One region of the Bradyrhizobium sp. OAE829 genome, then DNA from elsewhere that is predicted to be linked to it. Evidence: riboswitches for the same ligand, from Rfam matches in the RefSeq annotation. Region 1 holds a riboswitch; the other holds the start of a gene.

Region 1 (5,649 bases):
CATGTTGCCGGTGCCGCGCAGGATGCCGGCCATCGTGTTCATCAGCCATGGCACGACGGCACCGCCGAAGAATATCTGCGTGTAGCCGATCGCCTGCGTCAGCACGTTGCCGCGGCCGCCCAGCAATTCAAGCAGCTTCGGACCGAAGATCAGCATGCCCAGCATGAAGACGAGCCCGAAGCAGAGGCCGATCAGCAAGGCATGCGCAGCGAGCACCGACGCGCGCTCGGTATCGCCGGCGCCGAGTGCGCGCGCGATCGCGGACGCGACACCGCCGCCCATGGCGCCGCCCGACATCGTCATGGTCAGGATCACGCAGGGAAACACCAGCGCCATCGCGGCCAGCGATTCCACCCCTAACCGGCCGATATAGGAGGTCTCGGCGATCACCACACAGGTGCCGGCCGATAGCGCAATGACGTTGGGCCAGGCGAGCCACAGCAGCGTGCGCAGGATCGGACCGTCGACCAGCGCGTTCTTCGCCGGCGGCGGCGGCGGCGGCAGCGGGCGCTCTTCCTCGTCGACGGGAATTTCGGCAACGCCGATATCGGACATTTCTGCTCCCGCGCGCGAAAGGCAATTCAGAGATCGCGCACCCATTCAATATTTTGGGCGCATTATCTCGCTGCGCCAGGATGTTTCCTAGCACGGCAGGCGCTGATTCCGCGTGCGCGAAACGCAATGGGCCCCTGCGCGATTGCAGGCGGGCGCACTCCCCTAGCCGATCGACCAGACGAACGGTGCCTTTCCGCCGGCTGGCGGCTTCAAATGCACGGGAATATGGCGGCCGCAGCCGGCCGCCAGGCCCTCGAACAATCCCCGCAGGACGCTGGCGCAGGCCGGGTGATAATCGCCGACATCGGCCATCAGCTTCCAGCTCTGCTGCCGGATTTCGAACGTGCCGTCGGACTCGCTGATCTCAACCGCATCATCCTGCGCCTCGAACAGCGCACGCAGGAAGCTGGCAAATTCCTTCGGCCCGCCGCGGCCCGCCCCAAGGTTTTGCGAGATCTCGTCGAAATATTGCATGCCGATCAGCTTGCCGGTGAGGTGCAACAGATATCGGGCATCCTCCGGACCGAAGCATTGCACCATCACGGGAGCCGCGGTCTTCACATATTCCATCGCGTAGTTGCGATAGGCCTTTTCCAACCGCGGCTTCGGCCAGCTTGCAACAGGCAATGCCGGCGCGGCGGCGGGATCGAAGCGCGGCGCTTCGAGATGCCGCGCGAACACCATCCGCGCATCGAGATCGAGCGGGTGATCGTATTCGTAGTAATAGCCTTCGAGGCCGTCCTGGCCTTCGACGCTTTGCTTGGTGCAGACGAAGCCGAGATTGAGATTGCCGAGCGCCACGCCGTTATTGCCGTGCCAGCCCCGCAGCATCGCGCGCGACACATCGCCGGGCACGCCGCAGATCGCGGTGCCCCGCCAGATCCAGCGCGGCGGCGGATAACGGATCCAGGCCTTGCGATCGGTCTCGTACATGTATTCGACATGGACGCCGCCGATCCAGTTGGAGAGATAATGATACTGCGCAGCCGCGACCGCCGGCGGCAGATGGCTGAGCCCGAGTTTTTCCAGCCCCGGCAGGAAGCGTTCCTGCTGTTGGCGGCGAAACACCCGGAACACGAATTCGGCGGCATCCGCCGTACCGCGCCGCGAGACCACGGTGAGAACGAGGCCGGTGAAAAACGCGTGGTAGAGATCAGCGATGCTGCGCCACTTCGCCCATTGCGCTTGCTGCGATTGCTCTTCGGACATGCTCTCTCCCGCGCCGATTTTCTTGTTGAGGGGCGAGCATATATCAGCCGTCATTGCGAGCGCCAGCAATGACGGAGGATCGTCCTCATGGTGAGGAGCGCGTCTTCGCACGTCTCGAACCATGAGGCCACAGACGGGCCTGCATCCTTCGAGACGCGGCCAAGAGGCCGCTCCTCAGGATGAGGATGTCGAGGATTGCAGGCTACACCCTGAAATGCTTGCTCAGCTTCAGGCCCTGCGCCTGATAGTTCGAGCCGATGCGCTGGCCGTACATGGCATGGGGCCGCGCCAGCATTTTTTCGTAGACCAGGCGGCCGACGATCTGTCCGTGCTCGAGGATGAACGGCACCTCGCGCGAGCGCACTTCCAGCACCGCGCGCGAGCCCTGCCCGCCGGCGCCGGCATAGCCGAAGCCGGGATCGAAGAAGCCGGCATAATGCACGCGGAATTCGCCGACCAGAGGATCGAACGGCACCATCTCGGCGGCGTAATCCGGCGGAATCTGCACCGCCTCTTTCGAGGCCAGAATATAGAACTCGCCGGGATCGAGGATCAGGCTGCCGTCCGGGCGCGCCGCGATCGGCTCCCAGAATTCATCGACCGCATAGCCGCCGCGGCGGTCGACATCGACCACGCCGGTGTGGCGCTTGGCGCGGTAGCCGACAAAGCCGCCGGAATTCGCGCCGCTTAGATCGACGCTCAGCGCCACGCCATTGGCGAGATCGGCGTCGTCGATATCGACCAGCCGCTCGGCCTCATGCAGCGCGTCCAGCTCGTCCGCGTTGAGGATGGCGTCGCCGGTGCGAAAGCGCACTTGTGACAGCCGCGATCCCTCGCGCAGCAGCACCGGAAACGTCTTCGGGCTGATCTCGGCATAGAGCGGCCCGTGATAGCCGGCGCCGATCATGTCGAAGCGGCGGGTACCGTCAGCGATCACGCGGGTGAAGACGTCGAGCCGCCCGGTCGAGCTCTTCGGGTTGGCGGCGGCGACGATCTCCGGCGGCAGCGCGAGGCTCTCCAGCAGCGGCACGATATAGACGCAGTTGGTTTCCAGCACCGCGCCGTCAGTGAGGTCAATCTCGTGCAGTTTCAGCTCGTCGATACGCTCGGCAACCGTCGCACCCGGCCCCGGGAGGAAGCTCGCGCGCACCCGGTAGGCGATGTCGCCGAGGCGCAGATCGAGGCTGGCGGGCTGGATCTGGCTCTCGACAAAGGGATAGGCCGGCAGGATCAGGCCCGCATCCGCCATCGCCGCGATCATGCGGTCGGGCAGAATTCCGTTGGCGTCGGGCGGCAGCGTGAACGGCACGGCGGTCCTCAAGGGGCCCGGAAGGGTGACCCAAATGTCATCCAAACCTCATAAATATGGGCATTTAGGGGTTATCCGATGGCCGGCTTGACGAAAAGGGCGCGAGGGAATATCAGCATGACTTATCCCGTGGTGATTTGAGCCGGCCGGCTTGCAGCCACGTTAAATAAGTCGCTAAACAGGCCGGGGACACGTGTGATCCCGGCCTGTGGAAATTTTTCCAGGCCGGTTTTTTGTGACCATTTTCAATGGTGGTCACGACGGAGGTCACATGCCTGAGGCTAAGTCTACCACCCGCTATCGTCCCGAAACCCGCCTTGTCCATGGCGGCACGCTACGCTCGCAATTCGGCGAGACGTCCGAGGCGCTGTTCCTCACCCAAGGCTACGTCTACGACACCTCGGAGCAGTGCGAGGCCCGATTCAAGGGCGAGGAGCCCGGCTTTATCTATTCGCGCTATTCCAATCCGACGATCGAGATGTTCGAGCGCCGCATGATGCAACTCGAGGGCGCGGAAGCCGCGCGCTCGACCGCTACCGGCATGGCCGCGGTGACGACCGCGATCCTCGCACCGCTCCGGGCCGGCGACCACGTGGTCGCTTCGAAAGCCCTGTTCGGCTCCTGCCTTTACGTGGTGCAGGATCTCTTGCCGCGCTACGGCATCGAGACGACGCTGGTCGACGGTCTTGACCTCGACCAGTGGCAGCGCGCGTTGCGGCCGAACACCAAGTCCTTCTTCCTCGAGAGCCCGACCAATCCGACGCTCGACGTGCTCGACATCCCGGCGATTGCCGAGATCGCGCACAGTGGCGGCGCACGGTTGATCGTGGACAATGTGTTCGCCACGCCGATCTGGCAGAGCCCGCTGACACTCGGCGCCGACGTCGTGGTGTATTCTGCGACCAAGCACATCGACGGCCAGGGCCGCTGCCTCGGCGGCATCATCCTGTCCTCGGAAGCATTCGTCGCCGAGCACCTCCATAACTTCATGCGCCATACCGGCCCGTCGCTCTCGCCGTTCAACGCCTGGGTGCTGCTGAAGGGCCTGGAGACGCTGGCGGTGCGGGTGCGCGCGCAGACCGAGACCGCCGGCAAGGTCGCCGACGCGCTGGCGAACCATCCGAAGGTCTCGCGGCTGATCTATCCCGGCCGTGCCGACCATCCGCAGGCCGAACTGGTGAAGCGGCAGATGCGCGCCGGCTCGACCCTGGTCGGCTTCGAGGTCAAGGGCGGCAAGCAGGCCGCGTTCCGCTGCCTCAACGCGCTGCAGATCTCACGGATCTCGAACAACCTCGGCGACGCCAAGAGCCTCGTCACCCATCCGGCGACCACGACGCATCAGCGGCTGACGCCGGAGGCGCGCGCCGAACTCGGCATCAGCGAGGGTTTTATTCGATTCTCCGCCGGGCTCGAACATGCGGATGACCTGATCGAGGATTTTGTGCAGGCGCTGGAGAAGGCGTGAGCTGATTGCGAATGTAGCCACACAACAGGTGTCGTCCCTGCGAACGCAGGGACCCATAACCACAGGGCGTTGTGAGTTAGGGAAGCCATCGACCACTGCCTGTAATCATTTGGCCCGCGGCGTATGGGTCCCTGCGTTCGCAGGGACGACGGCGGTGGGTACCGGCGATAGCCGCAATCACATCGGCCGATAGGTCCGCACGTCGGACGGCACGTTGACGCCGAGCTTGATCTGGCCGACGGAGCGGATGATGTCGTCGCCGAGCAGTTGCGCGAAGCAGGCGTAGCCCCAGTCGCTCATGTGCAGGCCGTCGGCGATGACGAAATTGTCCATCGGGATCGCCTGCTTCTCGTGCCAGTCGCGCATCACCTCGAAGCGCGGGAAGATGCCGACCTTGCGCAGTTCGGCAACCTTGCCCAGCAAATTGATCATCTTGCCCGCGCTCTCCGCGCGTTCGTTGACGCGCGGCGAATATTGCGGATCGATCAGCACCAGATCCGCGCCGGTCGCCTGAATGCGCGCGACACCGTCTTCCACCAGCTTGATGGTTTCGGCCGGATCGAGATTGCGCAGCACGGCGTTGGTGCCGACCTGCCAGATCACCAGGTCCGGATGCATGTCGATGACCGAGGTCTGCAGCCGCTTCATCATTTCGGGCGCGTCCTCGCCGCCTTGGCCGCGATTGATCACGGTGATGTCGGCGGTCGGGTATTGCCGGTGCAGCTGCGCCGCGAGGCGGTTGGGATAGTTGAATTCCGGCGAGGTCGCGCCGAAGCCCGCGGTCGACGACGATCCGAACGCGATGATCACCACCGGCTCGCCCGCGGCGAGCTTGCCCGCGACACGCGGCAGCGATCCCATCTTCTTGGCGCCACCCTTCGGCGGCAGGCAGGGAACGCGGCTGAAGATGTCGGCGGCCGATTTCGCGACCTCTTTCGCCTTGTCGATCGCCTTGCCGGTCACGCTCCTCTGCGCCGCCGGGCCGGACGGCTCGGCGGCCGCCACGCTGCCCGCACCGGTGGTCGGCGCCGCCGGCGGTTTGGCGGCTTCAGTTTTGGCCGTGTCGGATAACGTCGCCTGCTGGGCGGTCTGGGTCGCCTGCGCCTGCACC
Region 2 (5,649 bases), 300 kb from region 1:
ATCGTGGGATCGGAGGCCGCGATGCGCGTGAAATCGCGAAAACCGCCGGCGGAGAATTTGATCACTTCCGACGACGTCACCTGCGCCAGTTCGTCGGCGGTGCCGACGATGGTGTAGGCGATCAGATGCGGCAGATGGCTGGTGATCGCGAGCACCAGGTCGTGATGATCCGGCGTCATGATCTCGACCTTGGCGCCGAGGCCGGCCCAGAACTCGCGCAGCTTTTCCACCGCGGCGGGATCGGTCCCTTCCGGCGGCGTGAGAATGCACCAGCGGTTGATGAAGAGTTCGGCGAAGCCGGAATCGGGACCGGAGTGCTCGGTGCCGGCGACGGGATGGGCGGGAACGAAGTGGACGCTAGGGGGAATATGCGGGCTCATGTCCCGCGCGATGGCGCCCTTGACCGAGCCGACGTCGGAGACGATGGCGCCCGCCTCGAGGAACGGCGCGATCTCCTCGGCGACCGGTCCGCAGGCGCCGACGGGGATGCAGAGGATCACGAGGTCGGCGCCCTTGACCGCTTCCGCGTTGGTTTCGAGCACGCGATCGACCACGCGCAATTCTTCCACCCGCGCGCGGGTCTTGGCCGAGCGCGCTGACGTGACGATCTCGCCGGCGAGACCCTGCGCGCGAGCGGCGCGGGCGATCGAGCCGCCGATCAGGCCGAAGCCGATCAGCGCGACGCGTTTGAAGAGAGGTTCAGTGCTCACTTGATGCTCACTTGCCCGCCATAAAGTCTTTGAGGCCATCGACGACGAGGCGGTTGGCCTCTTCGGTGCCGATGGTCATGCGCAGCGCATGCGGCAGGCCGTAATTGTTCAGCGCCCGCAGCACCAGGCCGCGTTTTGTTAAGTAAGCGTCGGCGTCCGCCGAGGTCCTGCCCTTTTCCTGCGGGAAATGGATCAGCACGAAATTCGCCACGCTCGGCGTCACTTTGAGGCCGAGCTTGCTGATCTCTTCCGTCAGCCAGTTGCGCCATTGCTCCGTGAATGTCTTCGACATCTGGACATGCGCGGTGTCCTCGATCGCCGCCACCGCCGCCAGCATCGCCGGCGTCGAGACGTTGAAGGGGCCGCGAATGCGGTTGACGGCATCGACGATGTTCGCCGGGCCGAACATCCAGCCGATCCGCAGGGATGCCAGCCCGTGAATCTTGGAGAACGTATGCGTCACCACGGTGTTTTCCGTGGTCGCCACCAGCTCGATGCCGAGCTCGTAATCGTTGCGCGACACATAGTCGGCATAGGCGGCGTCGAGCACCAGCAGCACATGATCAGGCAGTCCGGCGCGGAGCCGCTTGACCTCGTCGAACGGAATGTAGGTTCCGGTCGGGTTGTTCGGATTGGCGAGCCACACCATCTTGGTGCGCGGCGTGACCAGCTTCAGGATCGCATCGACATCGGCGGTGAAATTTGTTTCGGGCGCGACGACATTTTTGGCGCCGTTGGCCATGGTCGCGATCGGGTACACCAGGAAGCCGTGGCTGGTCGAGATCGCCTCGTCGCCATGCTTCAGATAGGTGTGTGCCAGCAAGTTGAGGATTTCGTCCGAGCCGGCGCCGCAGATGATGCGGTTCGGATCGAGCCCGAAGGCGCGGCCAATCGCCTCGCGCAGCACCCGCGAGGTGCCTTCCGGATAGTCCTCCAGATGACCAGCCGCTTCCTTGTAGACCGCCATCGCCTTCGGCGACGGGCCGAACGGCGTCTCGTTGGCGGAGAGCTTGAACACCTTGCGGCCCGGCTCGGCCACCGGGCTTTTGCCGGGGGTGTAGGGCGCAATATCGAGAATGCCGGGGTTCGGCACGGGGCGGGACATCTTCTGGCTCCGGATCGTAGGGCGTCTGTTCAGGATTTGGCCGCCCCGTTCGGGGGCACCGTATAGCGTGTTGCGTGGCTGCCGACGAGGGCTGCGGAGCGCACCGACGCGCCGGCCTCGATCAGGGCGGTCTTGATCTTCTCCAGCCCGGTGCCTGATATCGACACCAAGAGCGCGGCGCCGTCGAAGGCGGTATCGGGGACAGCGACGATCTCGGCGAGCGGCGCCAGCGCGCGGGCGGTCTCGGCGTTCCAGCCGGAGACACGCACGCTCCAGGTCTCGACCTCAATCACCATGGCGTTGTCGGCGACGCGCGAGACCAAGAACACCGGCAACGCCGCCGGATGGTCGGCGCGTTCGAGGAACGGCACCCGCGCGATGATCTTTGGCGCGCCATCGGCTTCGAGCTCGATCCACCAGGGCGTCCGGCTCGACGTCGCCGACACCAGCGCCAGATCGCCCTTCGATTTGGAGACCGCTTCGACCGCGGCCTGCGCGCTGAAATGCGCCACGTATGGCACCACGAATCCGAAATGAAACCGCGCCGAATCCCGCATCGCGGATTCGCCGACCGAGACGTCCGCATGCACCGAGAACGGCGCCTGGACGTAGGTGAAGGTCGAGATGATGACGCGCCAGATGCTCTCGATGGTGTCGATCGGCAGGATGCCGCGATGGCGCTCCACCAACCGCCGCATCATGTCGGCTTCGCGCGCCGGACGGAACGCGGAGCCGACCTCCTGGGTCTCTTTCACCTGGATCAGCCGATCGATGATGTCGCCGCGCGCCATCAACAAACGGTGAACCTGCTCGTCGATGCTGTCGATCTCTTTGCGCAGCACCGCGAGGGAGGGCGGGGCGGGGGGTGCCTTCGAGGGTCCCTTGGACATGTTCTAGCCTTTAGCGCCGGGGGCCGAAATCACCGGCAAATACAAGGGCATTGATTAGGAAAGACGGCCGCCGAAAGCAAAGAGAAACATCGGCAATGATGGCGCGCCGGGCCGGTTAACCATGGCCCGCCTTGACGAAAAGCTCCCTTCGGACTAGCTTTAGCCCATTCCGTGGTCATTTGAGCCGGCCGGCTTGCAGCCACGTTAAACAACTCGCTAAACAGGCCGGGGACAGAAGTGATCCCGGTCGAACCTTTGTTCAGGCCGGGTTTTTTTATGGCCTGATTTCTGTCCGGGAGGGCCTCCCTTTGGGAGGTCGGTGGCCGAAATGACAAACGTTCAGTCGATAGCCAGCCCCTCGGTGCATACCGAGGAGCGCGCGCACGAGGCGGACCATCCGAGTTCGCTGGTGGCGGCGTTCGGCGCCGATCAACCGTTGCGGCTTGATTGCGGCATCGATCTGGCGCCCTTCCAGATCGCCTACCAGACCTATGGCAAGCTCAATGCAGGGCGATCCAACGCCATCATGATCTGCCATGCGCTGACGCTTGATCAGCATGTCGCCAATGTGCATCCGCTGACCGGCAAGCCGGGCTGGTGGGAAATCATGGTCGGTCCTGGCCGTCCTCTCGACACTGACAAGTATTTCATCATCTGCTCCAACGTGATCGGCGGCTGCATGGGTTCGAGCGGTCCGGCCTCGACCAACCCCGCGACAGGCAAGGTGTGGGGACTGGATTTTCCGGTCGTCACGATACCGGACATGGTGCGGGCGCAGGCCATGCTGCTCGACCGCCTCGGCATCGACACGCTGCTCTGTGTTGTCGGGGGCTCGATGGGCGGCATGCAGGTGCTGCAATGGACCGCGGCCTATCCGAAGCGCGTGTTCTCCGCGCTCCCGACCGCGTGCAGCACGCGCCATTCGGCGCAGAATATCGCGTTCCACGAGCTCGGCCGGCAGGCGGTAATGGCCGATCCGGATTGGCATGGTGGACGCTATGTCGATCAGGGGACGCATCCGCATCGTGGCCTCGCGGTGGCGCGGATGGCCGGGCATATCACCTATTTGTCGGACGCCGCGCTGCATCGCAAGTTCGGACGGCGGATGCAGGACCGGGATCTGCCGACATTTTCGTTCGACGCCGATTTCCAGGTCGAAAGCTATCTGCGTTATCAGGGCTCGTCGTTCGTCGAGCGCTTCGATGCCAACTCCTATCTCTATCTGACGCGGGCGATGGATTATTTCGACATCGCCGCCGATCATGACGGCGTGCTGGCGAAGGCGTTCTCCGGCATTCAGACGCGGTTCTGCGTGGTGTCTTTCACGTCAGATTGGCTGTTCCCGACCTCGGAATCGCGGGCATTGGTGCATGCGCTCAACGCATCGAGCGCGCGGGTGTCGTTCGCCGAAATCGAAACCGATCGCGGTCACGACGCCTTCCTGCTCGACGTGCCCGAATTCTTCGACATCTCCCGTGCCTTCCTGGAGTCCGCTGGCAAGGCGCGTGGCCTCGAAAATGATGGCGCTGCGTCATGAGTATCCAACAGACGTTGCCACTCACGGGCGTCACACCCGGCCGCACCGGGAACTATCGCAGCGATCATTTGCTGGTCGCCGAAATGGTGCAGAGCGGCTCCAAAGTGCTCGACGTCGGCTGCGGCGACGGCGAATTGCTGCAGCTCTTGGAAAGCCGCGGCATCGACGGCCGCGGCATCGAACTGTCGCGCGAGGGCGTCAACCGCTGCGTCGCCAAGGGCCTTGCGGTGGTGCAGGGCGACGCGGACACCGACCTCGTCAATTATCCCGACGACGCTTTTGATTACGTGATCCTGTCGCAGACGCTGCAGGCGACCCGGCAGCCGAAAGTGGTGCTGGAAAACCTGCTGCGGATCGGCCATCGCGCCATCGTCTCGTTCCCGAATTTCGGGTTCTGGCGGATGCGGCTGCAATTACTGGTCGGCGGCCACATGCCGCGCACCGAAAACCTGCCGGCGACCTGGTACGACACGCCGAACATCCATTTCTGCACCATCAAGGATTTCGTGCAGCTCTGCGCCGAGATCAACGTCAAGATGGAGCGCGCGGTCGCGCTCGATCTCTACGGCCGCCCGCTGCGGCTGAATTTGCCGTGGTGGTTCTGGAACATGTTCGGCGAGCAGGGCGTGTTCCTGCTGACAAGGGGCTCAAAGTAACCCCGTCGTCATTCCCCGATGCGCAATTGCGCATCGGGGAGTCCGCAAAGGTCGAACTTTTGATCCGGCAGCCACTTCAATTCGTCGTGGTCTTGAAGCCGCGCATGGACACGAGCTTTTCCTCACGAAATCGGAGAATGAGCCAAGCGGTCTCATCGAAACCGTTTGCGAGCTTTCCCGCGTGAGAATACACGATCTGAGCAGCTTCCGACTTCGACGGCGGTCCCAGCGCCTTGATTACCTCCTGACGCGACATACCCAAATGCAGCTTGCCGTCGAAGACGACGGGCGAGAACTTTTCCGGGATGATGGCGCAATCGGTCGAGGTCTCGGTGTCTTTCTCGGTGAGCTCTTCAACGATCTCTGTGACGCGATGGTCCGGGCCGCCCATCTCTCCGTGGGACACGACCCATAATCGATGCTGCGCGCGCCTATAGCACAGCCAATAGATGCTACCTCCAGCGTGGCCCTGGTGTTTAATGGTCCCTTCGCCCACGGCTTTGCGGACCGCGCCGAGCGGCGTCTCCTCGAAGCGGCCGGCGAATGCGCCTAGCGAAAAGCGGGTCGCCAATCTCTTCACCACCGTCGGCGGCACGCGCTCGAACGCACGTTCGTCGACTGGCGGCGGCGGTGTCTGCGCGGAGCAATCGCCCGCGGGGATCGCGAAAAGGAGAAGCAGCAAGAAGAGCGTCTTTCGACCATCAACTCCGAATTGCCTTACATTGGAGATTGAGCACTTTCCTCGCCTCAG

Evidence for each region. A riboswitch is a leader RNA that binds a small molecule or an ion and turns the genes downstream of it on or off. The one in region 1 is predicted to bind S-adenosylmethionine.
Region 2: another riboswitch for S-adenosylmethionine. It lies ahead of metX (homoserine O-acetyltransferase MetX); the one in region 1 lies ahead of ABIE49_RS17960 (O-succinylhomoserine sulfhydrylase).

What each region holds. Positions count from the first base shown of each region.
Region 1 covers NZ_JBEPOE010000001.1:3,656,774-3,662,422, forward strand. Annotated here, with positions in the region: gene ABIE49_RS17945 (MATE family efflux transporter) at 1-555, opposite strand, end outside; gene ABIE49_RS17950 (hypothetical protein) at 718-1,764, opposite strand; gene ABIE49_RS17955 (2'-deoxycytidine 5'-triphosphate deaminase) at 1,967-3,073, opposite strand; SAM riboswitch at 3,193-3,272, shown strand; gene ABIE49_RS17960 (O-succinylhomoserine sulfhydrylase) at 3,345-4,538, shown strand; gene ABIE49_RS17965 (SGNH/GDSL hydrolase family protein) at 4,716-5,649, opposite strand, start outside.
Region 2 covers NZ_JBEPOE010000001.1:3,359,208-3,364,856, reverse strand. Annotated here, with positions in the region: gene ABIE49_RS16420 (prephenate/arogenate dehydrogenase family protein) at 1-710, opposite strand, end outside; gene hisC (histidinol-phosphate transaminase) at 718-1,815, opposite strand; gene ABIE49_RS16410 (chorismate mutase) at 1,845-2,705, opposite strand; SAM riboswitch at 2,867-2,946, shown strand; gene metX (homoserine O-acetyltransferase MetX) at 3,034-4,242, shown strand; gene metW (methionine biosynthesis protein MetW) at 4,239-4,898, shown strand; gene ABIE49_RS16395 (hypothetical protein) at 4,975-5,649, opposite strand, start outside.